DNA from 3 places in the Streptomyces sp. NPDC018026 genome. Region 1 is predicted to be linked to each of the others. Evidence: riboswitches for the same ligand, from Rfam matches in the RefSeq annotation. Region 1 holds a riboswitch; each other region holds the start of a gene.

Region 1 (10,365 bases):
CAGCGGCCGGCGGCTACTGCAAGGCGCTGATGGGCAACCACGAACTGCTGCTGCTCGGCGCCAAGCGGTTCGGCGACACGCCCGTCAACTCCGGCGCGGGCACCGCCACCTTCCAGGCCGCGTGGCTGCTGAACGGCGGCCAGAAGACCGACATGGACCGCCTGCAGGACCACCACCTGCAGTGGATGGCCCGCCTCGACGCCATGGAGGAGGTCGACGACCACCTCCTGGTCCACTCGGACGCCACGACCTACCTCGACTACGGCCGCTCCATCGAAGAGGTCAACGACACCGTCCGCGAGACACTCACGCGCAACGACGCGGAGGAGGTGTGGGACCTGTTCCGCAAGTTCACCAAGCGCTTCTCCTTCCGCGACGAGGGCGGCGCCGACGCCGTGCGCTCACTGCTTGATACGTACGGCGGCACCCGGATCGTTCACGGCCACAGCCCCATCCCCTACCTGCTGGGCGAAGTCGGCTCCGAGGACGGCGAGGACGACACCCGCACCGTGGTCGAGGGACCGCACGTCTACGCGGACGGCCTGGCCATCGCGATGGACGGCGGCGTGACCATGGCCGGAAAGCTGCTGGTCCAGCAACTTCCCTTGAGCGTCTGACCGTCCACCGGGCGGCTTTTACGGGGTGCCGACCGTACAGACCGGCACCCAATTTCTGGAAACCCCCTGTCACCCTCCACCGTCACCGCTCTACCATCGGCTTATCCGTAGCAGGCTCCCCTCCGTTTCTGCCCGACGGCTCGTTGGCATGCGAGCCCCAAGCCCTACGGAGCATCGGGGGATGCACATGAACAGCGTTCCGCAGCACCTGCCGAGCGAGGACCGCCAGGAGTACGAGCGGATCCTCGACGAGGCGCTGCGCTCCGCACCAAACCGCCCGGAGCTGACCGCTGTCGGTCAGCGGCTCAACTCCGAACAACTGCGCACCATGGCACTCAACGCCACCGCCCTCATCACGGCGGCGGCCACCACCGAGTACCAGCACTACGTCAAGGTCCGCGAGGAACTGCGCCACCCGGCGTCCTCGGGCCCGTCGCCCGCCACGCGCGAGTCCGGCTCCCAGGAGCAGGGCACGAGCGCGGGGGGACTCGCCGCCACCATGGGCGAGATGGCCGAGGCGACCGGCGCGGGGGCCGTCGCCGTGGTCGCCGTCCTGGCGCCGGTCCTGGCCGGCACCGCCGCGGCGATATTCCTGCTGGTCGGCTATCTCCTGAAGATGCTCGACCCGGGGCAGACCTTCGCGCAGACCATGCTCACCACGGGATGGGTGTTCGGTGCCGTGACCGCGGTGGCGATCCTCGTCGCCGCGGTGGGGCTGCTGCTCACCGCGCTGCGCAACCGCCCCTCGGCCGAGTCCGGCTTCTACAGCGCACGCGACGAGGAGGTGGCCCGGGCCAGGGACGCCTGGCAGGAGGCCCTGCTGGAGCGCGGCATACTGCCCTTCCTCCGGGACGCGCTCGGCGACCCGGGCACGGCGGCACTGCGCCGCACGGAACCGGCGGCCCCGGGCAGCAGCCGTATGCCGCACCTGGGCTACGGCCGTCCCGGGTTCACCAGCCCCGACGGCGGTCCCGACGCGGGCCCGCGTCCGAGCTACTCGAGCCCGGACTACAGCAGCCCGGACTTCGGTGGCCCGGAACACCGGTCCGAATAGCCACCGGCACGGGCGGGCAGCGGTTCAGAGGATGCCCGCCCGGCCGGCGGCAGTGATCCAGGACGGGAACTCGGACAGCAGACGGTCGTACAGCTCCGGGTCCGGTACGGTGCCGATGTCGTCGACGGCGAAGAAGCCGACGTTGTCGACGCGACGGCCCGCCAGGGTGTCGAACCGCTCCAGCACCCCGTAGTTGGAGCGCCCGAGCCCGACGAACTGCCAGAAGACGGGTTCCTCCACGGCTTCCCGCAGCTCCCGCTCGATCTCGGCGTTTCGGTAGACACCGCCGTCGGAGAAGAACAGCACCAGGGTCGGGACCGGTACCGGGTCGGCCCGGACGAAGGCGCGGACGTCGGCGATCACCTTCTGCTCCTCGTTCTGGATGCCGACCGTCCGCATGTCGACCTGCTCGGGGTGCAGGCCCTTCTTCCTGCCCCGCCGGAACAGGCTGATCTCCCCCACCCGCACGTGCAGCCGCAGCCACTCGGGCAGGTCGCCCAGGCGCAGGTCGGGCAGACGCGCCGGGTTGGAGGCGAAGGTCCAGGCCTGCATCTCCCCGTCGTCGTCCAACTGCGCGGCGACGGCGGCCATCCGCTCCACGACGTCGGCGACGACGCCCTTGGAGTAGAGGAAGGACATGGACCCGGAGGCGTCCAGTACGAGGACGACGCGCGCGGTGATCCCGGACGCCCCGTGCTTGCTCAGGCTGACCGCGACCTGCTCCTTGCGCAGGGACAGCCGCTTGCGCATGTCCACGGGGAGGCGCTCCTCGCCCTTGGTGAGCCGGGGACCGGTGGCGGCCGGCGCCGACGGGGCGGTGGCGGTGGCCGGGGGAGCCGTGGGCGGGGCGGTGGCCGGGGTGGCGGGCGCCGTGGGGGGAGTGTCGTCGTCCACGGTGATGCCGAAGTCCGTCGCCAGTCCCGCCAGCCCGGAGGCGTACCCCTGTCCCACCGCACGGAACTTCCACGTCCCTCCGCGCCGGTACAACTCGCCGCCGACCAGCGCGGTCTCCGTGCCGGCCGTGATGTCGAACCGGGCCAGTCCGGTGCCGGTCGCGGCGTCCAGCAACCGCAGCGACAGCCCCGGAACCCGGCCGAAGGTGCCGCCGTCCGCCGAGGCGCACAGAACGATGCGTTCGACCGCCGCCTCGACCGCACGCAGATCCACCTCGACGGCATCGGTCGTGAGACCCGCGTTGGCGCCGGGGCCGACCCGCTTGCCCAGGTGTCCCACCGCGCCGGACGTGTGGCGGGGTTGGTTGTAGAAGACGAAGTCACCGTCGTCCCGCACCCGCCCGGCCGAGGTGAGCAGCAGGGCGGAGGCGTCGACCTCGGGGACGCCCGGTCCGGGGGACCACACGAGTTCGGCCCGCACCGCGGGGGAGTCGACGGCGACGTTGGCACCCTTGCTCAGGGAGGTGGCTGTCATGCGCCCAGTCTGCCGAGCGGGACACCCCGGCGGGGAGAGGGCCGACCGGGCGGCCTGTCCCCCTCCCGCGCCGGTGCGCTCAGTCCGCGATCGGCAGATACACCCGGTTGCCCGCCGCCGCGAACTCCTTCGACTTGCGCGCCATGCCCTCCTCGATCTCGCCCTTGCTCCCCCCGTGCTCCCGGCGAATGTCCTGGGAGATCTTCATGGAGAACTACATCGAGCCGGAGTCAGCATCTTGCGAAGGTCCGGCGCTGGGGTGCTGCCAGCCGTCCATCGCAGGCCCTCTAGTGTTCCTGGACTTCTAGGTATCGAGACACAAGGAATGCACTGTGCGCGTCTTCGCCCGGCCCGTGGCCTCTGTCAACTTCCAGCACGGAGGGTTGCTGATCACTGGTACTGCCTTGGAGGAACGGGGCGTCCACAGGCTCGCACTCATACGCAACGAGGGTGTCTTGGCGGTCCACGACCTGGAGGGCCTCTTCAACGGAGTTGCGGAGCCGCAGGTCAGCTTTCGCTCGCCCTGGTCGGGTTGGCGGCGCGGCGTGAACTCAGTGAGTCCTGATCTGAGCTTCGCGATATTCAGTGGGCAGCACGCGATCTGTGCCGTGGAGCCGGACGGGAGTGTCCGCTGGGAGTACGGCCACGAGTGCTGGGGAAATCGGGAGCACGATCACACCATCGCCGACCACATCTGTGGCGGTCTGGAATCCGGATCGGTCCGGGTCTCGGATGACGGGACTCTCGTCTGGGGGCACGTTCGTGGCTCCGAGTACGAGGAGTGGTTGGTACTCGATGCCATCACCGGCAGGGTTGTGGGCCGGACTCCTCTGGACAGCGCGGCAGCCGGCTCTGTACACATTGCCCACCCGGACGGGAAGCACGTGGGACTGAGCATCGGCTTGGGGCAGGACGGATCGATGCTCTACTGGGCGCGGTGGGAGCAAGGCAACCTGCACAGCTGGCACATGAACGACGACGACCGCATCCTCGTCGACATCCACCCATCGGGCACCAAGTTCCTGACCTTGGACCACAACTGCGGGGACCTCTCCGTCCACGCATTTCCTTCGGGAGCCGCAATGGCGACCGTCGACGATTCCGCCGTCCCCCCGCTCCAGCCCGAAGACGGAGACGAGGACTACGAGAACGAAGACCCCGCGTACTGGGACTACTACTGCGGGCACATCGACTCAACCTCAGTCCTGGCCTCGACCACTGAGGCCGACGAGGAGCACGGTGAGGGCCGTCACTGGCTGCTTGACTCGGCCACCTTGGAGGTAGTGGGGCAGGTCGGCTACCCGTGCCCCATAGAAGGACCGGCCCGCCCACTTGGTGACGGAACCTGGCTCACCCACGACGAGGCTTCCGGACAACTGACCCGCTGGGCCGTCTCCGCTCGGTAGCAGGTCCAGGCGTTGCGCCGGAATGCCGTTCCGCACTCCGGCACGACGCATCTGCAGCCGCTGTCAGTCTGCCATCGGCAGGTACACCCGGTTCCCGCTCTCCGCGAACTCTTTCGACTTCTGGAGCATCCCCGCAGCGACCTCCTCAGCCGTCGCCCCCGCAGCCGCCGTGCCGCCGAACTGCTCTGTGATGCTTTGACTAATCTTCATCGAGCAGAACTTGGGCCCGCACATGGAGCAGAAGTGGGCCGTCTTGGCGGGCTCGGCCGGCAGTGTCTCGTCGTGGAACTCCCGTGCCGTGTCGGGGTCTAGGGCCAGGTTGAACTGGTCCTCCCACCGGAATTCGAACCGGGCGTCCGACAGCGCGTCGTCCCACTCCTGTGCACCTGGGTGACCCTTGGCGAGGTCGGCGGCATGGGCGGCGATCTTGTAGGTGATGACGCCGGTCTTGACGTCGTCACGGTTGGGCAGGCCCAGGTGTTCCTTGGGCGTGACGTAGCAGAGCATGGCCGTGCCCCACCAGGCGATCATCGCGGCACCGATGCCGGAGGTGATGTGGTCGTACGCCGGCGCGACGTCCGTCGTCAGCGGGCCGAGGGTATAGAACGGAGCTTCATCGCAGATCTCCTGCTGAAGATCGATGTTCTCCTTGATCTTGTGCATCGGGACATGTCCCGGGCCCTCGATCATGGTCTGTACGTTGCAACGCTTGGCGATCCGGTTGAGTTCCCCGAGCGTGCGCAGCTCGGCGAACTGCGCCTCGTCGTTGGCGTCCGCGATCGACCCCGGACGCAGGCCGTCGCCGAGGGAGTAGGTGACGTCGTAGGCGGCGAGGATCTCGCAGAGTTCCTCGAAGTTCTCGTAGAGGAACGACTCCTTGTGGTGCGCCAGGCACCACGCCGCCATGATCGATCCGCCGCGCGAGACGATGCCCGTCTTGCGGTTCGCGGTGAGGGGTACGTACGGCAGGCGCACGCCCGCGTGGACCGTCATGTAGTCCACGCCCTGCTCGGCCTGTTCGATGACGGTGTCCTTGTAGATCTCCCAGGTCAGCTCCTCGGCGCGGCCGTCGACCTTCTCCAGGGCCTGGTAGAGCGGCACGGTTCCGATGGGGACGGGGGAGTTGCGCAGCACCCATTCGCGGGTGGTGTGGATGTTGCGGCCGGTGGAGAGGTCCATGACCGTGTCGGCACCCCACCGGGTCGCCCAGGTCATCTTGTCCACCTCCTCCTCGATGGAGGACGTCACCGCCGAGTTGCCGATGTTGGCGTTGACCTTCACCAGGAACCGCTTGCCGATGATCATCGGCTCGATCTCGGGGTGGTTGACGTTGGCGGGCAGCACGGCACGTCCTGCGGCGATCTCTTCGCGGACCACCTCCGGGGAGACGTTCTCCCGGACGGCCACGTACTCCATCTCCGGGGTGATCTCCCCCTGTCGCGCGTACGCGAGCTGCGTGACCGCGTTGCCGTCCCGGCCCCGGCGCGGCTGGCGCGGGCGGCCGGGGAAGACGGCGTCGAGGTTGCGCAGGCCGCCGCGGGGCGAGGTGTGCTTGATTCCGTCGTCCTCGGGCCGGACGGGGCGGCCCGCGTACTCCTCGGTGTCGCCGCGGGCGATGATCCAGTTCTCCCGCAGCGGCGCAAGGCCCCTGCGGACATCGGTGTCGACGTGTGGATCGGTGTACGGGCCCGAGGTGTCGTACAGCGTGACCGACTGCCCGTTGGTGAGGTGCACCTGACGGACCGGCACCCGCAGATCGGGGCGCGAGCCCTCGACGTACGCCTTGTGCCAGCCGATGGACTTCCCGGCCTCCGCGTTGTCCGCGGTGCCTGCGGTGTCCGCCTGGGCGGTGTTCTGCGTGGAGGCAGGCGTGCGTGCGTCCTTGATGGTCATGAGACCTACTCCCTACGCCGGCATTACCCGGTAACAGGTTCGGCGGTCGACGCAGCGGCTTCCGTCCGTCGACGCTTCGTGGGATACGTCACTCGATTTCGGTGACGTTTCCCGTGAAACATCGCTGGGACGGAGGTCAGCGCCCTCTCAGCCCGGTGCTCCGAGCTCCCGCGTGTACAAAGGTGCCTCCACGCTAGCGCCCATTCGGGCGCGGTGAACAGAGGGCCCCCCTCGTTCTTGCGATGATCGGGCGGTGACCACACCGCAGCCCCCCTCCTTTCCACCGCGCCGGCCCCGCCGCGGACCGAACGCCGAAGAGGGCGACGGCCGGACAGTCGGCCACGTCCCCGGCGTCGCCGCCGCCGCGAACGCCGGCAGACATGAGACGGGTTACGGACACGATGCGGACCATGGGCACGGTGCGAGCGGTGGGCACGGTGCGGGCGGCGGACACGGCACGGGCGGTGGGCACGGTGAGGGCGGCGGGCACGGTGTAGGCGGCGGGCACGGGCACTCGCACGGGCACGGACCGGCGGCTCCCGTCTCCCGGCATCTGCGGAAGGTCATCGCCGCGATCCTCATCCCCTTCACCGCGGCCGTCCTGGTCGGGCTCGCGGTGCTGTGGCCGGGCGGCGCACCGGCGCACGAGCGCACCGGCGTCGGCTTCGACCGGCAGACGCAGCAGGCCACCGTCACCAAGGTGGTCGAACTGAGCTGCCAGTCCGTCAACGCCTCGGGCGGTGTCCCGACCGGCGACACATCCACCGCCGAGGGTTCCTCCGCGGTGCAGCAGGCGAACGGCGACTGCAAGCGGGCGACCATCCGCGTCGACACCGGCGACGACAAGGGCCGCACGTTCGACGAGATCGTGCAGCCGGACCAGTCACGGCAGTTGCACGAGGGCCAGAAGGTGGTGGTCGCCTACGAGCCCTCCGCGCCGAAGGACCTGCAGTACTCGGTGACCGACATCAACCGCCGGCTCCCCCTGGCCCTGCTCGCCGGCATCTTCGCCCTCGCCGTCGTGGTCGTCGGACGGCTGCGCGGGCTCATGGCGTTGGTCTCGCTGGCCATCAGCTTCCTGCTGCTGAACTTCTTCATCCTGCCCGCCATCCTGCAGGGCTCCAACCCCCTGGTCGTGGCGGTGATCGGGTCCAGCGCCATCATGCTGATCGCGTTGTACCTGTGCCACGGGCTGTCGGCCCGCACATCCGTGGCGGTGCTCGGCACTCTGATCTCGCTACTGCTGATCGGCGTACTCGGGTCGCTCTTCATCGGCTGGGCCGCGCTCACCGGCAACACGGACGACAACACCGGCCTCATTCACGGCCTGTACCCGTCCATCGACATGAGCGGCCTGCTGCTCGCCGGGGTCATCATCGGTTCGCTCGGTGTCCTGGACGACGTGACGGTCACCCAGACCTCGGCGGTGTGGGAACTGCACGAGGCCAACCCGACGATGGGCTGGCGCGGTCTGTACCGCGCGGGCATCCGCATCGGCCGCGACCACATCGCCTCGGTGGTGAACACGCTCGTCCTCGCCTACGCGGGCGCTGCGCTGCCCCTGCTGCTGCTGTTCTCGATCGCGCAGAGCGGTGTGGGGACGGTCGCCAACAGCGAGCTGGTGGCGGAGGAGATCGTGCGGACGCTGGTCGGCTCGATCGGGCTGGTGGCCTCCGTGCCGGTCACCACGGCCCTCGCCGCCCTGGTCGTGTCGGCGGACCGGCCGGCCGAACGACCGGCCCAGGCGGCGACGGCGGGTGGCGGGGCCAGTACCCCGGCCCGTGGCGGGCGGGGCCGTCGCCGCAAGCGCTGACGCGTCCGGCGAAGCGTTACGCCAGCGACCGCATGGCTGCCGGAACGGTTCAGCCCGCGCTCTGTTCCTCCGCCAGGATGCGGTCCAGAGCCTCGTCGAGGTGGCTGTCGAAGTCGGCGAGCGCGCCCTCCTGGCCCAGCGGCACCAGCTTGTCGGTGCGGTCGAGGAAGGCCACCAGGGGCGCGGCGGAGGAACGGAAGAGTGCCTGGTCGCTGCCGACCTGAAGGCGGATCAGCACCTCGGCCAGCGGCTCGGGCTCCACCGGTGCGATGCGCACGTCACCGTCGCCGCACGGCCGGCCCACCCCGTCGACCAGCAGCTCCCGGCCGAAGGCCCAGGTCACCGGCGCGTCTCCGGGCAGATGAAAGGTCAGGCGTACGGCATAGGGATCCCGGGTCTCGTAGCGCAACTCCACCGGGATGCGGAATGAGAGCTCCTCGGACACGAGAAAGCTCATCATGACCTCTGCCTGTACGGACTCGCCCATTCGCCTACCCCGTCATTCGCCGTCGACTGTCCGGGAATCAAACCTCTAACACTGGTGGCATCTTGCTCAACGTACACACCAGATCACAAGGAGTGAGTTTTCAGATACTGATAGAGAGCGCGAGCGACCCCAGACGCCGCCCCACCTCGTTCTGCAACCGCTGAGCCGCGGGGAGTAAACGGTCCGCCTGATGGAGGGGCAGCGAGATGGCCATCGTGGCGGCCGTGGTGCCGACGGTGATCGGGATCGCCGCGCAGACCGTCCCCAGTGCGTACTCCTGGCGCTCGGTCACCGGCGCCATCCGGCGCATGCGTTCCAGCCGCTTCAGGAGACTGTGGCCGTCACGCACCGTGTACGGCGTGAGGGGCTGCACGGGGTAGCGCTCCAGGTGGTCGCGGCGCGCGTCGTCGTCCAGTTGGGACAGCAGGCACTGCCCGATGGCGTGTGCGTGTCCCGTCTCCCGGAAGTCCGCCCATTCCTCGACCGCCGGAGTGCCCGGGGTGTCGGAGACGCACATGACCTCGATCTCGCCGTCCCGGTACATGGCGTAGTACACGGGGACGCCGATCGCGTCGCGCCAGCGCGCCATGGTGTCGACCACCGTGCTGCGACGTTTCTGCTCGGCCCCGCTGCTGCTCAGCCGCTCGGCGGCCTCACCGAGGAAGAACAGCCCCTTCTCCCGGCGCAGATAGCCCTCGTGCACCAGGGTGCGCAGCAGGTGGTACGCCGTGGGCAGCGCCAGCCCCGTCTCGCGGGCCAGCTGTTTGGCGGGGGCCCCGTACTCGTGCTCCGCGACGCGCTCGAGCAGGCGCATCGCCCGCTGCACGGAGCCGATCAGAGTCGCGGACGGCGGGTCGGCGGCGGCCGGCGCGGGGCGCGTCCGGGACGTCGGGCAGGGCTGCACGGGAAGGGCGTGCAGCTGAGCGAATGCGGTGTCAGCCGTGGCCAAGGGTCACTCCCGGAACGCGAGGTGGCAGCCCGTGCGGCGAACACGAGTGGGGGTGCACGCCGTTCGCGGAGTCGCCCCCGCGTGGAGTTCCGGACTCTAACCGTCGGTCACCGCTCACCGACGGTCCGTCCGGGAAACTTCCCTCGCCCGAGGGAACCGGTGGTTCCTGTTACCGCCACCGGTGCCCCACGTCTCTCACCAGTCGCTGCGCGACGACGAGCTCGACATGAACTTGCGTACGACGTAGATCAGTCCGCCGACGAGCGCGACGAAGACCAGCAGCTTGAACAGCAGTCCGACCACGAACCCGACCACGCTGGCGATCAGCCCGCCGAACACGACCAGGGCGATGACCGGCACCGCGATCCACTTCACCCACCACGGCAGTCCCGTGAAGATCTCTCGCATCGCCCTTGCCTCACCTTTCGGGGAATCCTGGGAATCCTTTGATGTCCTGCCCTCGATGCTAGAGCCGCGAGCGCCACGGCAGGGGCCCCGCACCCCTTGTCTCCCCCTGACCGATCCCCTAGGGAACCCCGGGGTCGCGTCTCAGCTCTCCGGCGGAGAGAACACCACCAGGACCCGCAGGTCCTCGCTGATGTGATGGAACTTGTGGGCGACCCCGGCCGGCACGTAGACCACACTGCCGCGGGCGACCTCGGTGGTCTCCATGCCCACGGTGATCGCGGCCCGTCCGCTCACCACGAAGTACACCTCG
Region 2 (10,365 bases), on a different contig from region 1:
GGTGTCGTCGCCGCCCTGGACACGGCGCTCGGCGCGGGCGCCGGGCGGCGCTGGGGCGACTTCCTGGTGCGGGCCCGGGAGACCTGGGACCGCACGCGCCGTCCCCTCCTGGAGGAGCCCCTGTGGCCCAACTGGCGGGTGCTGGCCGAGCGCGAGCCCTATCCGGCGGTCCCGCACAAGCGGCTGCTGCGCACCCGCCGGGCCGGCACGCTCGCCGAGGTCGGCGCGTGGGAGCTGCGCGACGCCCGGCTCGCCGCCCTGCTGGAGAGCCACGCGCTCGCCCACGGCCTGGATCCCCGCACCGCCCCGGCGAACGCCGCGGTCCTGCCGTACATGGAGTACGCATTCGGGGTCTGGTACGTGCGCGGCGGCGGTCTGCGGGAGCTGGCGCGGGCGGTGTACGAGCGGTGTCTGGCCCGCCGGGTCGAGTTCCGCTTCGGGGCCGAGGTCACCGGGATCACCGAGAAGGACGGCCGGGTGGCGGGCGTACAGCTGGCCGAAGGGGAGGTGGCGGAGGCCGAGTTCGTCGTCTCCGGCGTGGCGCCGGGCGTGCTGGACCGCCTGTGCGGTGGGACGCCGGTGCGCGGCGGGGACGAGGTGCCGCCGCAGCGCGGTGGGGCGAGCCGGCTGACGGTGCTGCTGGCACTGCGCGGCAGCCGTCCGGCGGGCACCGCGCACCGGACGGTGGTGCACGCAGCGGACCGCGAGGCGGAGTTGGACCGCCTGTTCGGCGCCGCTCCCGGGATGGCCGCGCGGCCGACCGTCACCGTGCTGCGGCCCGACGACCCGGCGCTGGTGCCGGACCCGGACCACGAGGCGGTGACGCTGAGCGCGGCGGTGCCCGCCCTGGCCGGTGGGTCCGACCGGGCCACCACCGAGGTGTTCGCCCGCTGGGCCGAGCAGTTGACGGAGGTCGCCGAGCGGGCCGTGCCGGGTCTGCGCGACCGCCTCCTGTGGCACGAGGTGCGCACCCCGGCCGAGGTCGCGGCGGACACCGGTACGGCGGACGGCGCGATTCCGGTGCCGTCGCTGGCGGGCGCCGACGGACGGCTGCTGCACCCGGCGAACGGCACGCGCACGGACGGCCTGTTCACCGTCGGCGGCTGGTCCCACCCCGGCGGCGGTCTGCCGCACGCGGGCATGTCGGGGGCGCTGGTCGCCGGACTCGTGGTGGAGGGGCCGGAGTTCCGCGGCTCCCAGTGAGCGGCCGGGTTCCTCAGAAGCGGTACTGCTCGTCGTAGCCCTGCCCCTGGGCCCGGCCCTGCGCCTGGCCCTCGCCCTGGTAGGGGTAGGACTGCTGCTCGGGCGGGAGTTCGCCGCCGTAGGGGTCGTCGGTGCTGCGCTGCTGCGGCACCCACACTCCGCCGGCCGGGGTCTCGCCGCCGTAGCCGCCGGGCGCACCGGGCGCGTACTGGTCCTGTCCGTAGGCCTGGCCCTGCTGGCCGTACTGCTGCTGGCCGCCGGTCGTGTCGTAGCCGCCCGTGTCGTAGGCCCCGCCGCCGTAGGTGTGGGTGCCGATGTACGGGTCGGAGTAGGCGGCGTACTGCTGCTGGGCGCCGGTGTCGTAGCCCTGCTGCTGCCCGTAGCCCGAGTAGTCGTAGGCGTAGGACTGGTCGGCGTCCGCCGCGGCCGCCGCCGGCTGCTGGCCGGTGCCGTACCCGGAGTCGGCGTACACGCCGTAGGAACCGGTGTCGTCCGGCATGGGCTGCGGCGCGTAGACGGCGGTGGTCTCCGCGGCCGTGGGGTCGGTGGGGCGGGCCGGGGTGAAGACGTCGTCGCGGTCGTAGTCGTCGTGCCCGTACGAGCCGGTGTCGCCCTGGCCCGGGTGGCCCTGGGCGCGATCGTCGTAGCCGTCGTGGTCCTGGCCGCCCTCGGCGGGTTCGAACCCGGAGACCTCCGACGTCGGCTCCCGGCGGCCCCGTTCGGGACGCCCGCGCTTGCCCACCAGGCTCGCCGGGGCGTTGACCGCCCAGCCGGCCTCGAAGCCGCGGCGGAACGACAGGGTGACGTAGGTCTGGCCGACCGCGAAGGCGGCGGCACCGACGCCGATGACGAGCACGTTCGACATCAGCACACCGGCCACCACGCCGACGAAGCCGGCGAAGGCCAGCAGCCGCCAGCGCAGCCGCGCCTTGTACTGCAGCAGCACCTCGCCGAGCAGCCACAGCGCTACGCCGCCGAACGCGATGTAGAGGACCGTCCAGCCCATGTACGCCCCTCTCCCAGTGGCCGTTACGCAGTGTGTCGCAAATACGTGCGGCCGGTCTAGGCCCGCGGTGGGTGGTGCAGGCCCAGGTTCTCGTAGATTTCCAGCGTCGCCGTGGAGTTGTTGAGCGTGATGAAGTGCAGTCCGGGCACTCCCTCGGCCAGCAGCCGCGCGCAGAACTCGGTGGCGAACTCGATGCCGATCGAGCGTACAGCCGCCGGATCGTCCTTGGCTGTGAGGATCCGCTCTTTCAGCTCCGCCGGGAACGAGGCGTTGCTGAGCTTCGGCAACCTCTCCAGCATCTTCACACTGGTCACCGGCATGACCTCGGGGATGACCGGGGTGGCGCACCCGGCCGCGGCGACCCGGTCGCGCAGCCGGAGGTAGGAGTCGGGCTGGAAGAACATCTGGGTGATGGCGTAGTCGGCCCCGGCCCGGCACTTGTCGACGAAGTGCGTGACGTCCGTGTCCCAGTCGGCGGAGCGCGGGTGCATCTCGGGGAAGGCCGCGACGCCGACGCAGAAGTCGCCCGACTCCTTGATGAGCCTGACCAGTTCGGCCGCGTACGTCAGGCCCTCGGGGTGCGCGATCCAGTCGGCGTTCGGGTCGCCGGGCGGGTCGCCGCGCACGGCCAGCATGTTGCGGATCCCGGCGTCGGCGTACTGGCCGATGATGTTGCGCAGTTCGGCGACGGAGTGGTCGACGGCGGTGAGGTGGGCCACCGGCGTCAGCGTGGTGTCGGCGACGATCTGCTGGGTCTCACGGACCGTGCCCGCGCGCGTGGAGCCGCCGGCGCCGTAGGTCACGGAGACGAAGTCCGGGGCCACGGCCTCGACCCGGCGCAGGGCGCTCCACAGGTTCTTCTCGCCCTTGGGCGTCTTCGGCGCCGAGAACTCGAACGAGTACGTCGTCTTGCCGGTGGCGAGGACGTCACGCACCGTGCGGGCGCGGTCAGTCCTCGTGCTTGCGGTTCCGAGGGCCATATGGGCAGGTTAGCCAGGGTGCGGCGGTCACCCAACCGGATGCGGGACTTTTGTCCACATTGTCGAGTTGTTGTCCACCCTTTGGACACCTGCCCGCCGGTGCCGGCGTCCCGCGACGACGTCGGTGACGGCGTGCGGCTACCCCTGTGCCGGGGCCTGCCGCAGCCGCTCGGCGAACTCGGCCGCCGCCGCGCCCGGGTCCTCGGCGGCGGTGATCGCGCGGACGACGACCACGCGCCGGGCGCCCGCCTCCAGCACCTCGTCCAGGTTGCCGAGGTCGATGCCGCCGATCGCGAACCAGGGGCGGTCGGTGCCCAGCGCCGCCGTGCGGCGGACCAGGTCGAGGCCGGGTGCGTGGCGGCCGGGCTTGGTGGGGGTCGGCCAGCACGGACCGGTGCAGAAGTAGTCCACGCCCTCCTGGGCCGCGGCGGCGGTGGCCTCGGACTCGGCGTGCGTGGAGCGGCCGATCAGTACGTCGTCGCCGAGGATCGCGCGGGCGGCGGGCACCGGCAGGTCGCCCTGGCCGAGGTGGAGCACGTCGGCGCGGGCCGCGTGCGCGACGTCCGCGCGGTCGTTGACCGCGAGGAGCTTGCCGTGGCGGGCGCAGGCGTCGGCGAGGACCGCCAGGTGCTCCAGCTCCTCCGCCGCCTCCATTCCCTTGTCCCGCAGCTGCACGATGTCGACGCCGCCGGCGAGTACGGCGTCCAGGAACTCGGGCAGGTCGCCCTGGCTCCGGCGGGCGTCCGTGCACAGGTAGAGCCGGGCGTCGGCGAGCCGGGCGCGGGCCGCGGTCGGGGCGGTGTCGGGCATGCGGGTGTCCCCCGGTCGTTCGGTGGCGTGGGCCCACGGCGGGCCCCGCGATGGTGGCGTACGGGCACGGCGCCCGGCGTGCGTGGCCCGCACGCCGGGCGGTGTGGCGGATCGGCGGTGCCGGATCGGTGATGAAGGTCAGACGGCGAGCGCCTGGGCGCGGCGCTTCACCTCCGTACCGCGATTCTCACTCAGCGCCTGGGCGGGGGTGCCGGGCAGGCTCGGGTCGGGCGTGAAGAGCCACTCCAGCATCTCCTCGGCCGTGAAGCCGTCGTCCCGCAGCAGCGTCAGGGTCCCGACCAGGCCCTTGACGACCTTGTCCTCGTCGATGAAGGCCGCGGGGATGTGCAGCGCGCGGTTCTCACCGCGGCGCACGGCGATGAGCTGGCCCTCCTTGATCAGCTGGCGTACCCGGGTCACCTCGACGCCGAGCATCTCGGCGATGTCGGGAACGGTGAGCCAGGCGGGCACGAGAGCATCGGTCTTTGCGTCAATCTCGGTCACGCCTCCAGCCTGCCACCTGGCACTGACAGTCGGAAACCTGGCTACGCCGAGGCCGCCGTCGCCGCCTTCAGCGGCTTCGCCGGGTCGGCCAGCAGGTCCGGGTCCATCGGCGTACCCGCCTGGATCAGGCGCCTGCCCTGTGCCAGGTCGCGGGGGCGGCCCACCGCGAGCAGGGCGACCAGGCGGCCCTCGCGCAGCCAGCAGACCGTCCATGCCGGGCTCGCGGGGTCGCCGCGCCACAGGGTGGTGTCGGCGGCGGTGTGGTGACCGGCGTACTGGACGAAGCGGCCGAACTGCTCGGACCAGAAGTAGGGCACCGGGTCGTAGGCCGCCGGGGCCTCGCCGCCCGGGGCGCCGACGATGCCGGCGGCGACCGTGCGCGGGCCCTGGAGGGCGTTGTCCCAGTGGTGCACCAGCAGCCGCTCGCCGTAGCGCGCGGAGGGGAAGGAGGCGCAGTCGCCGACCGCGTGGACGTCCGGCGCGGAGGTGCGCAGGCGGTCGTCGGCCAGGACCTCGCCGTGCGCACCGAGGGCGATGCCGGACCCGGCGAGCCAGCCGGTGGCCGGGCGGGCGCCGATGCCGACGACGACCGCGTCGGCGGGCAGCCGGGTGCCGTCGGCGAGGACGACCCGGCCCGGCTCACCGGGGCCGCCGGACTCGACGCGCTCCACGCGCGCGCGGGTGCGCAGTTCGGCGCCGGCGTCGGCGTACCAGGCGGTCATCGGCGCGGCGACCTCGGCGGGCAGCGCGTCGGCCAGCGGCCGGTCGGCGGCCTCCACCACGGTCACCGCGCAGCCCGCCTCGCGCGCGGCGGTGGCGAACTCGGCGCCGATCCAGCCCGCGCCGACGACCACGACGTCGTGCTGCCGGGCGAGCACCGGCCGCAGCCGTTCCGCGTCGTCCAGGGTGCGCAGCAGGTGCACGCCGGGCACGCCCTCGGCGCCGGGGAGCCGGACCGGTTCGGCGCCGGTCGCCAGGACGAGGACGTCGTACGGCACCGGCCCCTCGGAGGTGTCCAGGACGTGCTCCGCGGGGCGGACGCCCAGGGCCTCGCGGCCCAGCCGCAGGGTGATGCCCAGTGCCTCGAAGTCGACGTCGAAGGCGGAGCCCTCGGCGGTGCCGAGCAGGACGGCCTTGGACAGCGGGGGGCGGTCGTACGGCTGGTGCGGCTCCGCACCGATCAGGGTCACGGGGCCGGTGAAGCCCTGTTCCCGCAGGGCGACCGCGGTCTGCACGCCCGCCATCCCGGCGCCCACCACGACCACACGGCGCTCCGCGTCCGCCGCCGGCCGCTGTCCCCGGTCCCGTTGGTCCTGTGGTTCCCGTCGTTCCCGTTCCCGCGTCTGCTCGCTCACCCGATCACCATAGACACCTGGCGTTTCGCCGGTCGGTGCCCGTACGCCGTGGACCGGCCGGCGACGCCCCCGGCCCCGGGAGGCTCCCTTACAAGGGCGGCGGCCGGCGGGCTAGGGTGGCCGACGCAAGGCACTCGCGGGAGCCCGGACGCACCGGGCTGAGAGGGAGGCTGGCGGCCTCCGACCGTACGAACCTGATCCGGGTCATGCCGGCGAAGGGAGGGGCTGGACGCCCATGTCGTCTCCATCACACACGCCTCCGCACACACCTCGTACGTCCCGTACGCCCGACGTGCTGGTCGTCGGCGGCGGGATCATCGGGCTCGTCACCGCCTGGCGGGCCGCGCGGCGCGGGCTGGTCACCGCGCTCGTGGACCCCGAGCCGGGCGGCGGGGCGGCCCAGGTGGCGGCCGGGATGCTGGCCGCCGTCACGGAGCTGCACTACGGCGAGGAGACGCTGCTCGCGCTGAACCTCGCCTCGGCCCGCCGCTATCCGGAGTTCGCGGCCGAGCTGGCCGAGCTGACCGGCCACGACCTCGGTTACCGGCGCTGCGGCACACTCGCCGTCGCGCTGGACGCCGACGACCGCGCCCACCTGCGCGAACTGCACGCGCTCCAGCAGCGCTCCGGCCTGGAGTCCGAGTGGCTGTCGGGGCGTGAGTGCCGGCGTCTGGAGCCGATGCTCGCGCCGGGCGTGCGCGGGGGGCTCCGGGTGGACGGCGACCACCAGATCGACCCGCGCCGTCTCGCCCACGCGCTGGTGGCCGCCTGCGAACACGAGGGTGTGGTCTTCCACCGGGTGTGGGCCGAGCGGCTCACCGTCGGGCGCGGGGAGCGGGCCACGGGGGTCGTCACCGCCGACGGCACGGCGCTGACGGCCGGGCAGGTGGTGCTGGCCGGGGGCAGCCTGAGCGGGCGGCTCGGGGGCGTGCCGGAGGCCGTGCTGCCGCCGGTGCGGCCGGTGAAGGGGCAGGTGCTGCGGCTGACCATGCCGCGGACGCCGGGGCCGCTGCTGAACCGGACCGTGCGCGCCGTGGTGCGCGGCAACCACGTCTACCTGGTGCCCCGGGAGAGCGGCGAGCTGGTCGTCGGCGCCACCAGCGAGGAGCTGGGCTGGGACACGACGGTCACCGCGGGCGGCGTCTACGAACTGCTGCGCGACGCGCACGAGCTGGTGCCCGGCATCACGGAGCTGCCCCTGACGGAGACCCGCGCGAGTCTGCGTCCCGGCTCCCCGGACAACGCCCCGCTGCTCGGCCCGACCGCTCTGGACGGCCTGCTGCTCGCCACCGGCCACTACCGCAACGGCGTCCTGCTCACGCCCGTCACCGGCGACGTCATGGCGCACGCGCTGACCACCGGGGAGCTGCCGGAGGAGGCCCGCCCCTTCACGCCCCGGCGCTTCGACGCCGCCCCCGCACTGCCGGTACTCCCGGCCCTCTCGGACCTCTCGGACCTCTCGGAGCAGCCCGTATGAGTCACGTGACCGTCTCCGTCAACGGCGAGCCGCGCGAGGTGGCTCCCGGCACTGCCCTGGACGCGCTGGTGGGCACGCTCACCGCGGCCCCGTCCGGAGTGGCCGCCGCCCTGAACGAGACCGTCGTCCCGCGCGCGCGGTGGTCGGCCACCGCCCTGGCCGACGGCGACCGCGTCGAGATCCTCACCGCCGTCCAAGGAGGCTGACCATGGCCGACGATCCCTTCGTCCTCGGCGGCACGACGTACGCGTCCCGCCTGATCATGGGCACGGGCGGGGCGCCCAGCCTGGACGTGCTGGAGCGCGCGCTGGTGGCCTCCGGGACGGAGCTGACGACCGTCGCGATGCGGCGGGTGAACGCCTCGGTGCACGGCTCCGTGCTGTCCGTGCTGGAGCGGCTCGGCATCCGGGTGCTGCCGAACACGGCCGGCTGCTTCACCGCCGGGGAGGCGGTGCTCACCGCCCGTCTCGCGCGCGAGGCGCTCGGCACGGACCTGGTCAAGCTGGAGGTCATCGCCGACGAGCGCACCCTGCTGCCGGACCCGGTCGAGCTGCTGGACGCGGCGGAGACGCTGGTGGACGACGGGTTCACCGTACTGCCGTACACCAACGACGACCCGGTGCTCGCGCGGAAGCTGGAGGACGTCGGGTGCGCGGCGGTCATGCCGCTGGGCTCGCCGATCGGGTCCGGGCTCGGGATCCGCAACCCGCACAACTTCCAGCTGATCGTGGAGCACGCGCGCGTGCCGGTGATCCTGGACGCCGGGGCCGGTACGGCGTCGGACGTGGCGCTGGCGATGGAGCTGGGGTGCGCGGGTGTGATGCTGGCCTCGGCGGTGACGCGGGCGCAGGAGCCGGTGCTGATGGCCGCCGCGATGCGCTCCGCGGTGGAGGCGGGGCGGTTGGCTCGGCGGGCCGGGCGGATTCCGCGGCGGCATTTCGCCGAGGCGTCGTCTCCTGCGGAGGGCTTGGCGGTGCTGGATCCGGAGCGGCCCGCCTTTGAGTGACCCGGCGCCGTCCCGGGGTCTTTTCTCCCACCCCCGCACCACCCGTTTCCAGTCGGGCAAGAAGTGGACCACTCGCGTGGGGGTGCGCCGCCGTCGGCGGCGCACGGTGCGTGGGAAGCGTCACAGATGCGCTTCAGTCCCGGTGCGATTGCGTTCGGCGACGCGGGGTGTCGGTGTCGGCTCGTAGACTCCCTGCGTGGACACGACCCTTCAGGACCCTCTCGTCGGGCAGGTGCTCGACGGCCGGTACCGCGTCGAGGCGCGGATCGCGGTCGGCGGGATGGCCACGGTCTACCGGGCCGTGGACACCCGCCTGGACCGCGTGCTCGCGCTGAAGGTGATGCACCCGACGCTCGCGACCGACGCCACCTTCGTCGAGCGGTTCATCCGCGAGGCCAAGTCGGTGGCCCGGCTCGACCACCCCAATGTCGTCCAGGTCTTCGACCAGGGGGCCGAGGGGGCGTACGTCTACCTGGCGATGGAGTACATCGCGGGCTGCACCCTGCGGGACGTGCTGCGCGAGCGCGGGGCGCTCAGGCCGCGGGCCGCGCTGGACATCCTGGAGCCGGTCCTCGCCGCGCTCGGCGCCGCGCACCGGGCCGGGTTCGTGCACCGGGACATGAAGCCGGAGAACGTGCTGATAGGCGACGACGGCCGGGTCAAGGTCGCCGACTTCGGCCTGGTCCGGGCCGTGGACACGGTCACCAGCACCACCGGTGCCGTCCTCGGCACCGTCTCCTATCTGGCGCCCGAGCAGATCGAGCACGGCACCGCCGACCCCAGGGTCGACGTGTACGCGTGCGGTGTCGTGCTGTACGAGATGCTGACCGGCGCCAAGCCGCACGACGGGGACTCGCCCGCGGCGGTGCTCTACAAGCACCTCCACGAGGACGTGCCGCCGCCGTCGGCCGCCGTGCCGGAGATGGCGTACGAGCTGGACGAGCTGGTGGCCGCGGCGACCGCGCGCAACCCGGAGATCCGGCCGCACGACGCCGTGGCGCTGCTCGCGCGGGCCCGCGAGACGCGTGAGTCGCTGAGCGCGGCCCAGCTGGACGCGGTGCCGCCGCAGGCGCTCGCAGGGGAGCACGACAGCGCCGAGGACCGCACGAGCGTGATCCCGCGCGCGCTGACGATGCCCCGGCCGCTGCCCGTCAACGAGGACAACCACACCAGCCGGCTCGCGGCTCCCCCGCCGTCCCCCGCCCCGTCCCGGCGGCTGCGGCTGCGCCGCGGGCCGCTGACGATCGTCGTGGCCGTCCTGCTGGTGCTCGGGATCGGCACGGGCGTCTGGTACATCAACTCCGGCCAGTTCACCAAGGTGCCGCCGCTGCTGTCCAAGACCGAGGCACAGGCCCAGGACCGGCTGGACGACGCCGGTCTCGACGTCGGCAAGGTGCGGCACGCCTACAGCGACACCGTGGAGCGCGGCAAGGTCATCAGCACCGACCCCGGGGTGGGCGACCGCATCCGGAAGAACGACTCCGTGTCGCTCACGGTCTCCGACGGCCCCGACACCGTGAAGCTGCCGGACGTGACGGGCTACAAGCTGGACAAGGCCCGCACGCTGCTGGAGGACGAGGGGCTGGAGCCGGGCATGGTGACCCGGGCGTTCAGCGGCGAGGTGGCCAGGGGCTTCGTGATCTCCACCAAGCCCGGGTCGGGCACCACGGTGCGCGCGGGCTCCGCGGTCGCCCTGGTCGTCAGCAAGGGCAGCCCCGTCGACGTCCCGGACGTCACCGGCGACGACCTGGACGAGGCGCGGGCCGAGCTGGAGGGCGCCGGCCTGAAGGTGAAGGTCGCCGATGAGCGGGTGAACTCGGAGTACGACAGCGGCCAGGTGGCCGGGCAGACGCCGGAGCCGGGCGGCCGGGCCGCCGAGGGCGACACGGTGACGCTCACGGTCTCCAAGGGGCCCCGGATGATCGAGGTCCCGGACGTGGTCGGGGACAGCGTGGACGACGCCAAGCAGAAGCTCGAGGACGCGGGCTTCGAGGTGGACGAGGACCGCGGTCTGCTCGGGCTGT
Region 3 (10,365 bases), on a different contig from region 1:
GACGCTGGACGCCGCTCCCCCGGCCCCGGCCCCGGCCCCGGCGGACGCCACCCCGCCCGAGCCGGCCCCCCGCCCCCAGAACACCACCGCCCTCCCCTGGGGCATCGCCGTACTCACCGCGGGCCTCACCGTCGAGACCTACACCGGCAACGCGGCCGCCGCCCCCGCCCCCGGCACCGCCCCCTCCGCCGGCGTCCTGATCGGCTGGGCCCTCACCGCCCTGGGCCTCGCCCTGGCCGGCCCCGGCCTCACCCACCTGTGCGGCCGCCTGCTCCAGGCCGCCCGCCCCGGCGCCCTGCGCCTCCTGGCCGGCCGCGTCCTCATGGAGGAGTCGCAGCGCGTCGGCCGCCCGCTCGGCGTCGTCGCCGCCGTCGCCGCCGCGGCCTACGTGGCCACGACCGTGTACGACGGGGACGGCCCCGCCTTCGGCCCGCTCGGCACCCTGGGCGCCGTCCTCGTGGCCGGCTGCACGGTGGCCACCCTGCTCACCGCGGCCGTCGAGGCCCGGCACGCCCGGGCCGACACCACGGACGCCCTGCTGCGGCTCGGCGCGCCCCCGGCGACCCTGCGGGCCGCCGCCGCGGTACGCGCCGCCGCCCTGCTCGTCCTGTTCGGTCCCCTGGTCCTGATCGTCGCGGTGCTGGCGGCGCTGCCGCTGGACCACTGACCGGCGGAAATCTTTTCGAGAAAGTCCGCGCGACGGCGATGAGTTCCGGGGCCGCCTCCCGTCTACCTCTTCGAACGGCACGGCACACGCACCGCACCGCGACAGCGGCGCACCGACGGGAGAGGCCCCCATGTACCAGCAGATGATCTTCGTGAACCTGGCCACCGACGACCTCGACGCCGCCAAGAAGTTCTTCACCGGGCTGGGGTGGGAGCTCAACGCCCAGTTCAGCGACGACAGCACCGCCTCGTTCCCGGTGAGCGACACCATCGTCGTGATGGTGCACACGCCGCAGAAGTACCGCGAGTTCACCAAGAAGGAGATCGCGGACTCGACGAAGACCAGCGAGGTGCTGATCGCACTGAGCGCCGAGAGCCGCGAGAAGGTCGACGAGCTGGTGGACAAGGCGGTCGCGGCCGGCGGCTCGGTCTCCGGCGAGACCCAGGACCACGGCTTCATGTACGGGCGGGCCTTCGACGACGTCGACGGCCACACCTTCGAGGTCGTGTGGATGGACCCGGCGGCGGTCGAGGGCTGATCCGGACGCGTGCCTAGCATGGGCGGGTGGATCCGACATCCGATCAGACACCCGCCCAGCGCAAGGCCCGGTCACCGCACGGGTCACCGTCACCGTCACTGTCACAGTTCCAGTCCCACCACGCTTCCCACGACCGGGAGATCGAGAGCCTCGACGAGTTCGACCGCGTCGTCTCCTCGCCCGGCTCCCTCGCCCATCACCGCGTCCAGGCCGTCGACCTGACGGACCGTACGGACGCCCTGCTGGCCGCCGATCCCACGGGCGCCGTCTTCCTCGGCTGCCCGATGGACCCCGGCGCCGCGGCCAGGGTGCGCGCCGCGGGCGCCCTGGTCTTCCCGCCCATACCGGGACTGCCCTTCGACCCCTACCGGGGACGCCTCTACTCCCCCGACGAGCTCTACGCCCGCCTCGACGAGGACTACGCGGCGACACCGGACGCCCTCGCCTACGACTGGTTCCAGCAGACCAGGGCCGACGGTGACGTGTTCGCCTCGATGCTGCGCGCCGTCCACGACGACGCCGTGTCGGACGCGCTGGACGAACTCGTCGCCGGTGTCCGGGTGGTGGGCGTCATGGGCGGCCACGCCATGGCCCGGGGCACCGCGGAGTACGCGGGCGCCGCGCGCCTGGGCCGTGAGCTGGCCCGCGCCGGGCTCACAGTGGCCACGGGCGGCGGTCCGGGCGCGATGGAGGCGGCGAACCTCGGCGCGTACGCGGCCCCGTTCGACGACGGGATGCTGGACGACGCCCTGATGCTGCTCGCCAAGGTCCCGTCGTTCGCGCCGTCGATCACCGACTGGGCCCGGTCCGCGTTCGAGGTGCGGGAGCGCTGGCCCGGCGGCGGTGCCTCGATCGGCATCCCGACCTGGTTCTACGGCCACGAGCCGCCCAACGCCTTCGCCGGGCACATCGCGAAGTACTTCGCCAACGCCACGCGCGAGGACGGTCTGCTGGCCCGGTCCACGGCGGGCGTGGTGTTCCTGCCCGGAGCGGCCGGGACCCTGCAGGAGATCTTCGACAACGCGACGCCGAACTACTACGAGTCGCGCGGCGGACCCACGCCGATGGTGCTCGTGGACCGTGAGCACTGGACCCGTACGCTGCCCGCGTGGCCGCTGCTGCAGTCGCTCGCGAAGGGACGGCCGATGGAGTCCCGAATCGCTCTTGTTGGCCGAATCGATGAGGCTCCCGATGCGCTGAAACGTCTCGGCGGTTAATAAGACGGCAAAGTCAACGGCCGTGGCAGGCATATGCGTTGACACTTCTTACGGCCCGCTTATAGACCAGTGAGGCTCATGGGTGTGCTGATGCCGTGTCATCGAGCGTCGGCACCCTCTCCACCCCCCGCATCCGCGCTCCCGTAAAGGACAAACGTGGCAGTCCTGTCCATAATCAGCCGCACGGCATCCCGCCGCGGCGTCCGCGCCCTCGGCGTCGTCGCCGCCTCCGCGGCCCTGGCGCTCAGCGCGTCGGGCAACGCCCTCGCCTGCGACATCAGCGAGTTCTCCGCCGAAGCCAAGTGCGACGGCGACAACGGTGTCATCACCGTCACCGACGTGGACCCCGCCGGCATCCCGGCCACCGTCACCGTCTACCTCAAGGACGGCGACAAGCAGGTCGGCCAGCAGACGGTCAAGGGCTCCAAGGACGGCACCACCGTCTCCTTCCCGGTGGACTGGCAGCCGAACACGACGTACCGCATCCACGTGAAGGCCGACAGGTACGTCGACGAGGACATCCAGCCGGACGTCACCACCCCGTCGACCCCCTGCAAGAGCGAGGACACCCCGACCCCGACCCCGTCGGAGAGCTCCTCGACCCCGTCGGACGAGACCGAGTCCCCGGCGCCCGAGCCGTCCACGTCGGCGCCCGCGCCGTCGCAGCCGGAGAGCACCGCCCCGGCGGCCGTGCCGAACGACAACGCCCCGTCCCCGGCGGCCGGTGACTCCAACCTCGCCGAGACCGGTGCCAACTCCAACACCGGCATGATCGCCGGTATCGCGGCGGCCCTGGTCGTCGTCGGTGGCGGCGCCGTCTTCTTCGGCCTGCGCCGTCGCGGAGCGAACAGCAACAGCTGACGCCCGCGCCGACCGTTCACGGCGGTGGCCCGTCCCGTACCGGGGCGGGCCACCGTCGTGTCAGCCGAACGTCGCCTTCTCCCGCCAGAGTTCGAGCAGCTTGCGGTCGCCGAGCACCTCAAGTCCCGGCGCGTCCAGCGGAAGCCGGCCGTAGAAGGCCAGCAGCACGTCGGTGAGCGGGCCGCGCAGCGCCACCGTCGCCTTCTCGTGCCCGCGGCGCCAGGTGATGCCGTCGTCGGGAAGCTCGATCAGCCACTCGGCGTTCAGCCCGGCCGGAGCGTCGGTCGCGTGCAGGTGGAGGCTGCTGCCGGGGGCGCGCAGTTCGTTCGCCGCGGCGCCGGGCAGGGCCCGCTGCACGAACCGCACGATGTCCAGCCACTCGTCGATCGCGTCGGCCGCCACCTCGGGTGCGACCGCCTGGTGGGGCAGGCCCGCCGCGAGGGCCGCGTCCGCGCCGTGGACGACGAGTTCGTGGGCCATCCGGCGCGCCCAGAACCCCGCCGTGTCGACACCGGCCCACGACCACGCCCGCGCGTCCGGACCGGCCTCCCGCAGCGCGCCGACGACCACCTCGCCGGACTCCGCCAGCCACGCGTCCAGCGCCGCCGCGTCCCCGCGGACCGCGGGTCCCTCGGATCCCGGCGCGCGGTCCACCGGGACGTCCTGCTCGGCGCGGGTGCCGACGATCAGCCCGGTCCAGCGCAGGGCCCGGCCCACGTGCCGCACCAGGTCCTCCAGGGTCCAGTCCGGGCAGGTCGGCACGGTGGCGGTCAGGTCCGCACCGGAGGTGACCACGGCCCCGAGCCTGCCCACCTGGTGAACGATTTCGTCGCAGTACCGGTCGTGTGCGAGGAGTGTCATGCGATCACCCTACGAGCACGAACGATCACCGGTGACCACATGATCAGCCAAGCACGACGACTTCCGCCGCGTCGAACTCCACCCCCACCGCGTCCCCGACCTCCGGCGCCGCCCGCAGCGCGCAGGCCGCCTCCAGGCGGGGCGCGTCCTCGGGCTTCAGGTGCACGGCGACGTGCGTACCGCGGAAGGTGCGGGCCGTGACCGTGCAGCGCAGGCCCTCGTCGACGGGGACGACACGGACGCCGGCCGGCCGCACGAGCACCGTACGCGCGCCCTGCGGGGCGTCCTCGGGGACCGGCACCTTGCCCCACGGGGTGTCCGCGGCCTGTCCCGCGACAGACGCCTCGGCCACGTTCTCGAAGCCGAGGAAACGGGCCACGAACGCGTCCGCCGGCCGCTGCCACACCTCCAGGGGCGTTCCCGACTGGGCGATCCGCCCGTCCCGCATCACCACGACCCGGTCGGCGAGCGCGAACGCCTCGCCCTGGTCGTGCGTCACGGCCAGCACGGTGGTGCCCAACCGCCCGAACAGCTCCCGCAGTTCGACCACGAGGCGCTCCCGCAGCGAGCGGTCCAGCTGGCCGAGCGGCTCGTCCAGCATCAGCAGCCGGGGCCGGGGCGCGAGCGCGCGGGCCAGTGCCACCCGCTGCTGCTCCCCGCCGGAGAGCGCGGCGACGGACCGGCGGGCGGCGCCCGGCAGCCCGACCAGTTCCAGCAACTCCTCCACCCGGACCCGCTGATCGGCCCGGGACGCGCCGCGCATCCGCGGCCCGAAGGCGATGTTCCCGGCCACGTCGCGCTGCGGGAACAGCTGGTGGTCCTGGAACATCAGCCCGAGCTCGCGCTTGTGCGCGGGCACCCCGGACTGGTCCCGCCCGTCCAGCGTCACCCGCCCGGCATCCAGCGGCTGGAGCCCGGCGACCGCCCGCAGCAGCGTCGACTTGCCGCTGCCGCTGGGCCCGAGCACGCACACCACCTCGTGCTCGGCGACCCCCAGGCCGACGTCGTCGAGCACGGCCCGCCCGCCGAAGCGGACGGTCGCGCCTTCCAGGCTCAACAGGCTGGGCGGCATGTCTAGAACTCCCCGCTCCGGTCGGTCCGCAGCCGCTCCAGCACCACCAGGGCCACCGCGCACACCAGCATCAGAATCGTCGAAAGGGCCATCGCCTGGCCGTAGTTCATGTCCCCGGGCCGGCCCAGCAGGCGCGCCACGGCGACCGGCAGCGTCGGGTTGTCGGGCCGTGCGATGAACACGGTCGCGCCGAACTCCCCCAGCGACACCGCGAAGGCGAACCCGGCCGCCACCAGCAGCGCCCGCCGCACCATCGGCAGGTCCACCTCGCGCCACACCCGCCACGGCGACGCGCCCAGCACCGCGGCCGCCTCCCGCAGCTGTCCGTCCACCGCCCGCAGCACCGGCAGCATGGTCCGTACGACGAACGGGACGCCCACCAGCGCCTGCGCGAGCGGCACCAGGATCCAGGAGGACCTGAGGTCCAGCGGCGGTTCGTCCAGCGCGATCAGGAACCCGAAGCCGACCGTCACGGCCGACACCCCGAGCGGCAGCATCAGCAGCGCGTCGAACCCGCGCACGAAACGGCCCGCGTCGCGCCGGGTGAGCGCGGTCGCGGCCAGCGCGCCGATCACCACGGCGATGGCGGTGGCGGCGACGGCGTACTGGAGGGAGTTGCCGATCGCCTCGATCGGCGGGACGAGGAAGGCGCCGCCGTCCTCGCGGGTCAGCGCCCGGTAGTAGCCGAAGCCGGACGCCCCCAGCGACCGCTGGACCAGTACCGCCAGCGGCAGCACCAGCAGGACGGCGATGACGCCCAGGACGCCGGCGAGCAGCGCCCACTGCCCGGCTCCGCGCGGCCGGCGCGCGGTCGTGGCCGCGTCCACGAGCCGCAGCGCCGTCTCCCGCCGCCGCACCGTCCAGGCGTGCACGGCGAGGACGGCGACGACCGCCGCGAACTGGATCAGCGTCAGGACGGCGGCCGTGGACAGGTCGAAGACCTGCGAGGTCTGGCGGTAGATCTCCACCTCCAGGGTGGAGAAGGTGGGCCCGCCGAGGATCTGGACGACTCCGAAGGAGGTGAAGGTGAACAGGAAGACCATCAGCGCGGCGGCGGCCACGGCGGGTGCCAGCGCGGGCAGTGTGACCTGCCGCCAGGCCCGCAGCCGGGAGGCCCCGAGCATCCGCGCGGCCTCCTCCTGCCGCGGGTCGAGCTGCGCCCACAGTCCGCCGACGGTGCGGACGACGACGGCGTAGTTGAAGAAGACGTGCGCGAGCAGGATCGCCCACACCGTGGTGTCCAGGCGCAGGCCCCACAGCTCGTCGAGCAGCCCGCCGCGCCCGACCAGCGCCAGGAACGCCGTACCGACGACGACCGTCGGCAGCACGAACGGCACGGTCACCACGGCCCGCAGGACCTGCTTGCCGGGGAAGTCGAAGCGGGCGAAGACGTACGCGCCGGGCAGCGCGACGAGCAGCGTGAGCCCGGTGGACGCCAGGGCCTGCCAGGTGGTGAACCACAGCACGTGCCGCACGTCCGACTGTGCGAGCACGTCCCCGATCCGCCCGAGCTGCCAGACCCCGTCGACCTTCAGTCCGCGGGCCACGATGGCGGCGACGGGGTAGGCGAAGAACACCGCGAAGAACGCGACGGGCACGGCCATCAGGCCGAGCCGGGCCGCGCTCCCGCGGGCGGTCCGCGCCGCCTTCCTGCCCTCCCGGCTCACTTCAGTACGAGCGAGGTCCACGACTTGACCCACTGGTCGCGGTTGTCGGCGATCTTCGCCGGGTCGAGGGTCTGCGGGTCCTTCGCCTGCGGCCCGAACTTCGAGAACACCTCGGGGACCCGCGCGCCCTCCCGCACCGGGTAGACGAACATGTTCAGCGGCATGTCCTCCTGGAAGGACTTGCTCAGCAGGAAGTCGAGGAGGGCCTTGCCGCCCTCGGGGTTCTTCGCGTTGCTGAGCAGACCCGCGTACTCGACCTGCCGGAAGCAGGTGCCGTCGGCGACGCCCGTGGGGGCGGTGTCCGGCTGCGGGTCGGCGTAGACGACCTCGACGGGCGGGGAGGAGGCGTAGGACACGACGAGCGGACGGTCGCCCTTGGCCTTCTTGCCGCCGGCCGAACCGGAGAACTCCTCGTTGTACGCCTGCTCCCAGCTGTCCACGACCTTGACGCCGTTCGCCTTGAGCTTCTTCCAGTAGCCCTCCCAGCCGTCGTCTCCGTACTGGGCGGCGGTGCCGAGAAGGAAGCCGAGGCCGGGCGAGGAGCTGCCCGCGTTCTCGGTGACGAGCAGGTCCTTGTACTCGGGCTCGACCAGGTCGTCGAAGGACTTGGGCGGGGTCAGCCCGTGCCGGTCGAAGTACGCCTTGTCGTAGTTGACGCAGATGTCGCCGGTGTCGACGGGCGTGACCCGGTGCTTGTCCTGGTCGGCCCGGTACTCGGGCCGGACGAGGTCGGCCCCCTTGGCCTCGTACGGCTGGAACAGGCCGTTGTCGAGGGCGCGGGAGAGCAGGGTGTTGTCGACGCCGAAGAAGACGTCGCCCTGCGGGTTGTCCTTGGTGAGGACGGCCTTGTTGACGGCCTGGCCCGCGTCGCCGTCCTCCAGGACCTTGACCTTGTAGCCGGATTCCTTCTCGAAGGCGGCGATGACGTCCTTGGACGCGGCCCACGAGTCGTGGCTGACCAGAGTCACGGTCTTGGAGCCGCCGGAGCCGCTGCCGTCGCCGCCGTCGTCGGACGACGATCCGCAGGCGGCCAGCGTGCCGACCATGCCGAGCCCGACGGCCAGGACACTGACCTTCTTGGTGATGCTCACTGAATTCCTCCTGGGTGACCAGGAGAAGACGCGGCCCCGCCCGGGACCCCTGGCGAGGGTCCCGGGCAGGGCGCAACAGCTCGAGTGGTGACCGATCTCCCTACCCAGAATGACCTGGGCCAGGTTCGGAGGGTCTGCGGCCGGTGCCGCACTCTCAGCGCTGTGGCGCTCCCCTGTCGGAATATGAAGATGTGACGACTATGACGATGTACTGGGCGTGCTGGATGTACTACTGATACTTCCGCCGGTCAGGTTACCGCTCGCTCGCGGCGAGCTGACCACACGCCCCGTCGATCTCCTGCCCACGGGTGTCCCGGATCGTCACCGGCACACCGTGCGCCGCGATGGCCTCCACGAACGCCTTCTCGTCCTCGGGCCGGGACGCGGTCCACTTGGAGCCGGGCGTCGGGTTGAGCGGGATCAGGTTGACGTGCACGGGCCTGCCCTTGAGCAGCCGCCCGAGCCGGTCGCCGCGCCAGGCCTGGTCGTTGATGTCGCGGATCAGGGCGTACTCGATGGACAGCCGGCGCCCGGACTTCGCCGCGTACTCGAACCCGGCGTCCAGCACCTCGCGCACCTTCCACCGCGTGTTGACGGGGACGAGGGTGTCGCGCAGCTCGTCGTCGGGGGCGTGCAGCGAGATGGCGAGGCGGCACTTGAAGCCCTCGCCGGTGAAGCGGTGGATCGCCGGGACGAGACCGACCGTGGAGACGGTGATGCCGCGCTGGGAGAGTCCCAGCCCGTCGGGCTCGGGGTCGGTGAGCCGGCGGATGGAGCCGACGACGCGGTTGTAGTTGGCGAGGGGCTCGCCCATGCCCATGAACACGATGTTGCTGAGCCGGGCGGGGCCTCCCGGGACCTCGCCGTCCCTGAGCGCCCGCATGCCGTCCACGATCTGGTGCACGATCTCGGCGGTCGACAGGTTGCGGTCCAGGCCGGCCTGGCCGGTGGCGCAGAACGGGCAGTTCATCCCGCAGCCCGCCTGGGAGCTGATGCACATGGTCACCCGGTCCGGGTAGCGCATGAGCACCGACTCGACGAGCGTCCCGTCGAACAGCTTCCACAGCGTCTTGCGCGTGGTCCCCTGGTCGGTCGACAGATGCCGCACGACCGTCATCAGCTCGGGCAGCAGCGCTTCCCGCAGCCCCTCGCGCGAACCGGCGGGGATGTCGGTCCACTGCTCGGGGTCGTGCGCGTACCGCGCGAAGTAGTGCTGCGAGAGCTGCTTCGCGCGGAACGGCTTCTCACCGATCGCGGCGACAGCCTCCTTGCGCTCGGCAGGCGTGAGATCGGCAAGGTGCCGCGGCGGCCGCTTCGCTCCGCGGGGTGCGGCAAAGGTGAGCTCACCGGGGGCTGGACGGGCCACGGTCGGACAACTCCTCATGACGGCGGGCCTGTGGCAACCCCCCGCTTTCTGCGGGGACAACGGCAGGGCCGTGCCGAAGCCAGGAGACCTCACTGGGACACCCCCGCGTCGGCGGGGACACACGGAAGGGCCCGCGGCAGACGCCGCAGGCCCTTTCCATGCTACCGGATGACTGTCAACCCACCCCGACGAAGATCACCAGCAGCAGCCACACCACCGGCGCCGTCGGGAGGAGGGAGTCCAGCCGGTCCATGATGCCGCCGTGGCCCGGCAGGAGGGTGCCCATGTCCTTGATGCCGAGGTCTCGCTTGATCATGGACTCGCCGAGGTCGCCCAGGGTGGCGCTGACGGCGACCACGAGGCCGAGCAGCAGGCCCTGCCACCAGGTGCCGTCGTCGATCAGGAACTGCATGCACAGCGCACCCGCCACCATCGCGAACGCGACCGCTCCCAGCAGGCCCTCGCGGGTCTTGCCGGGGCTGATGCGCGGGGCGAGCTTCTTCTTGCCGAAGCGCCAGCCGACGGCGTAGGCCCCGGTGTCGCTGACGACCGTCAGTATCAGGAAGACCAGGACGCGCCAGGCGCCGTCGTCGGCCGCCAGCATCATGGCGACGAACGTGGCCAGGAACGGCACGTAGAACGCGGCGAAGAGGCCTGCCGTGACGTCCTTGAGGTAACCCTCCGGCGGCTCCGTCATCCGCCAGACCAGGACCGCGAGCGCGGTGAGGGCCATGGCCACCCACGCGCCCTCGGCGCCGCGTGCGTAACCGGCGACGACCATCGCGGCGCCGCCGATCGCGAGGGGTACGAGGGACGCCTTGATGCCCTTGCGCTCCTCCAGCCGCTTGGTCAGCTCCCACAGCCCCACCACGACGGCGACCGCGATCACACCGACGAAGACCGCCTTGACGACGAACAGCGACGCGACGATCACCACGCCGAGGCCGACGCCGACCCCTATCGCCGCGCCCAGGTCACGCCCCGCGCTCTTCTTCTGCGGCGGCGGCTGGGACTGCGCCGGCTGC

What was found. A riboswitch is a leader RNA that binds a small molecule or an ion and turns the genes downstream of it on or off. The one in region 1 is predicted to bind thiamine pyrophosphate.
Region 2: it holds a riboswitch for thiamine pyrophosphate, as region 1 does, so the genes downstream of both, thiO (glycine oxidase ThiO) here and thiC (phosphomethylpyrimidine synthase ThiC) in region 1, are expected to answer to the same signal.
Region 3: it holds a riboswitch for thiamine pyrophosphate, as region 1 does, so the genes downstream of both, ACH4D3_RS31895 (thiamine ABC transporter substrate binding subunit) here and thiC (phosphomethylpyrimidine synthase ThiC) in region 1, are expected to answer to the same signal.

Annotation. Positions count from the first base shown of each region.
Region 1 covers NZ_JBIRFY010000009.1:189,029-199,393, forward strand. The annotation lists gene sppA (Ser/Thr/Tyr protein phosphatase SppA) at 1-617, shown strand, start outside; gene ACH4D3_RS26960 (hypothetical protein) at 799-1,671, shown strand; gene ACH4D3_RS26965 (VWA domain-containing protein) at 1,696-3,099, opposite strand; partial or broken gene ACH4D3_RS26970 (thiamine biosynthesis protein ThiC) at 3,179-3,310, opposite strand; gene ACH4D3_RS26975 (hypothetical protein) at 3,432-4,505, shown strand; gene thiC (phosphomethylpyrimidine synthase ThiC) at 4,569-6,398, opposite strand; TPP riboswitch at 6,391-6,580, opposite strand; gene ACH4D3_RS26985 (YibE/F family protein) at 6,652-8,211, shown strand; gene ACH4D3_RS26990 (SsgA family sporulation/cell division regulator) at 8,261-8,698, opposite strand; gene ACH4D3_RS26995 (IclR family transcriptional regulator) at 8,799-9,524, opposite strand; gene ACH4D3_RS27000 (DUF5326 family protein) at 9,843-10,055, opposite strand; gene ACH4D3_RS27005 (cupin domain-containing protein) at 10,197-10,365, opposite strand, start outside.
Region 2 covers NZ_JBIRFY010000015.1:63,316-73,680, reverse strand. The annotation lists gene ACH4D3_RS33780 (phytoene desaturase family protein) at 1-1,203, shown strand, start outside; gene ACH4D3_RS33775 (hypothetical protein) at 1,217-2,209, opposite strand; gene metF (methylenetetrahydrofolate reductase [NAD(P)H]) at 2,266-3,189, opposite strand; gene thiE (thiamine phosphate synthase) at 3,328-3,999, opposite strand; gene ACH4D3_RS33760 (Rv2175c family DNA-binding protein) at 4,138-4,503, opposite strand; gene ACH4D3_RS33755 (NAD(P)/FAD-dependent oxidoreductase) at 4,545-5,858, opposite strand; TPP riboswitch at 5,985-6,096, shown strand; gene thiO (glycine oxidase ThiO) at 6,094-7,335, shown strand; gene thiS (sulfur carrier protein ThiS) at 7,341-7,541, shown strand; gene ACH4D3_RS33740 (thiazole synthase) at 7,544-8,341, shown strand; gene pknB (Stk1 family PASTA domain-containing Ser/Thr kinase) at 8,538-10,365, shown strand, end outside.
Region 3 covers NZ_JBIRFY010000013.1:112,042-122,406, reverse strand. The annotation lists gene ACH4D3_RS31930 (hypothetical protein) at 1-667, shown strand, start outside; gene ACH4D3_RS31925 (VOC family protein) at 798-1,205, shown strand; gene ACH4D3_RS31920 (LOG family protein) at 1,232-2,422, shown strand; gene ACH4D3_RS31915 (LAETG motif-containing sortase-dependent surface protein) at 2,579-3,283, shown strand; gene ACH4D3_RS31910 (maleylpyruvate isomerase family mycothiol-dependent enzyme) at 3,344-4,144, opposite strand; gene ACH4D3_RS31905 (ABC transporter ATP-binding protein) at 4,188-5,216, opposite strand; gene ACH4D3_RS31900 (ABC transporter permease) at 5,219-6,904, opposite strand; gene ACH4D3_RS31895 (thiamine ABC transporter substrate binding subunit) at 6,880-7,974, opposite strand; TPP riboswitch at 8,054-8,159, opposite strand; gene rlmN (23S rRNA (adenine(2503)-C(2))-methyltransferase RlmN) at 8,228-9,358, opposite strand; gene ACH4D3_RS31885 (phosphatidate cytidylyltransferase) at 9,516-10,365, opposite strand, start outside.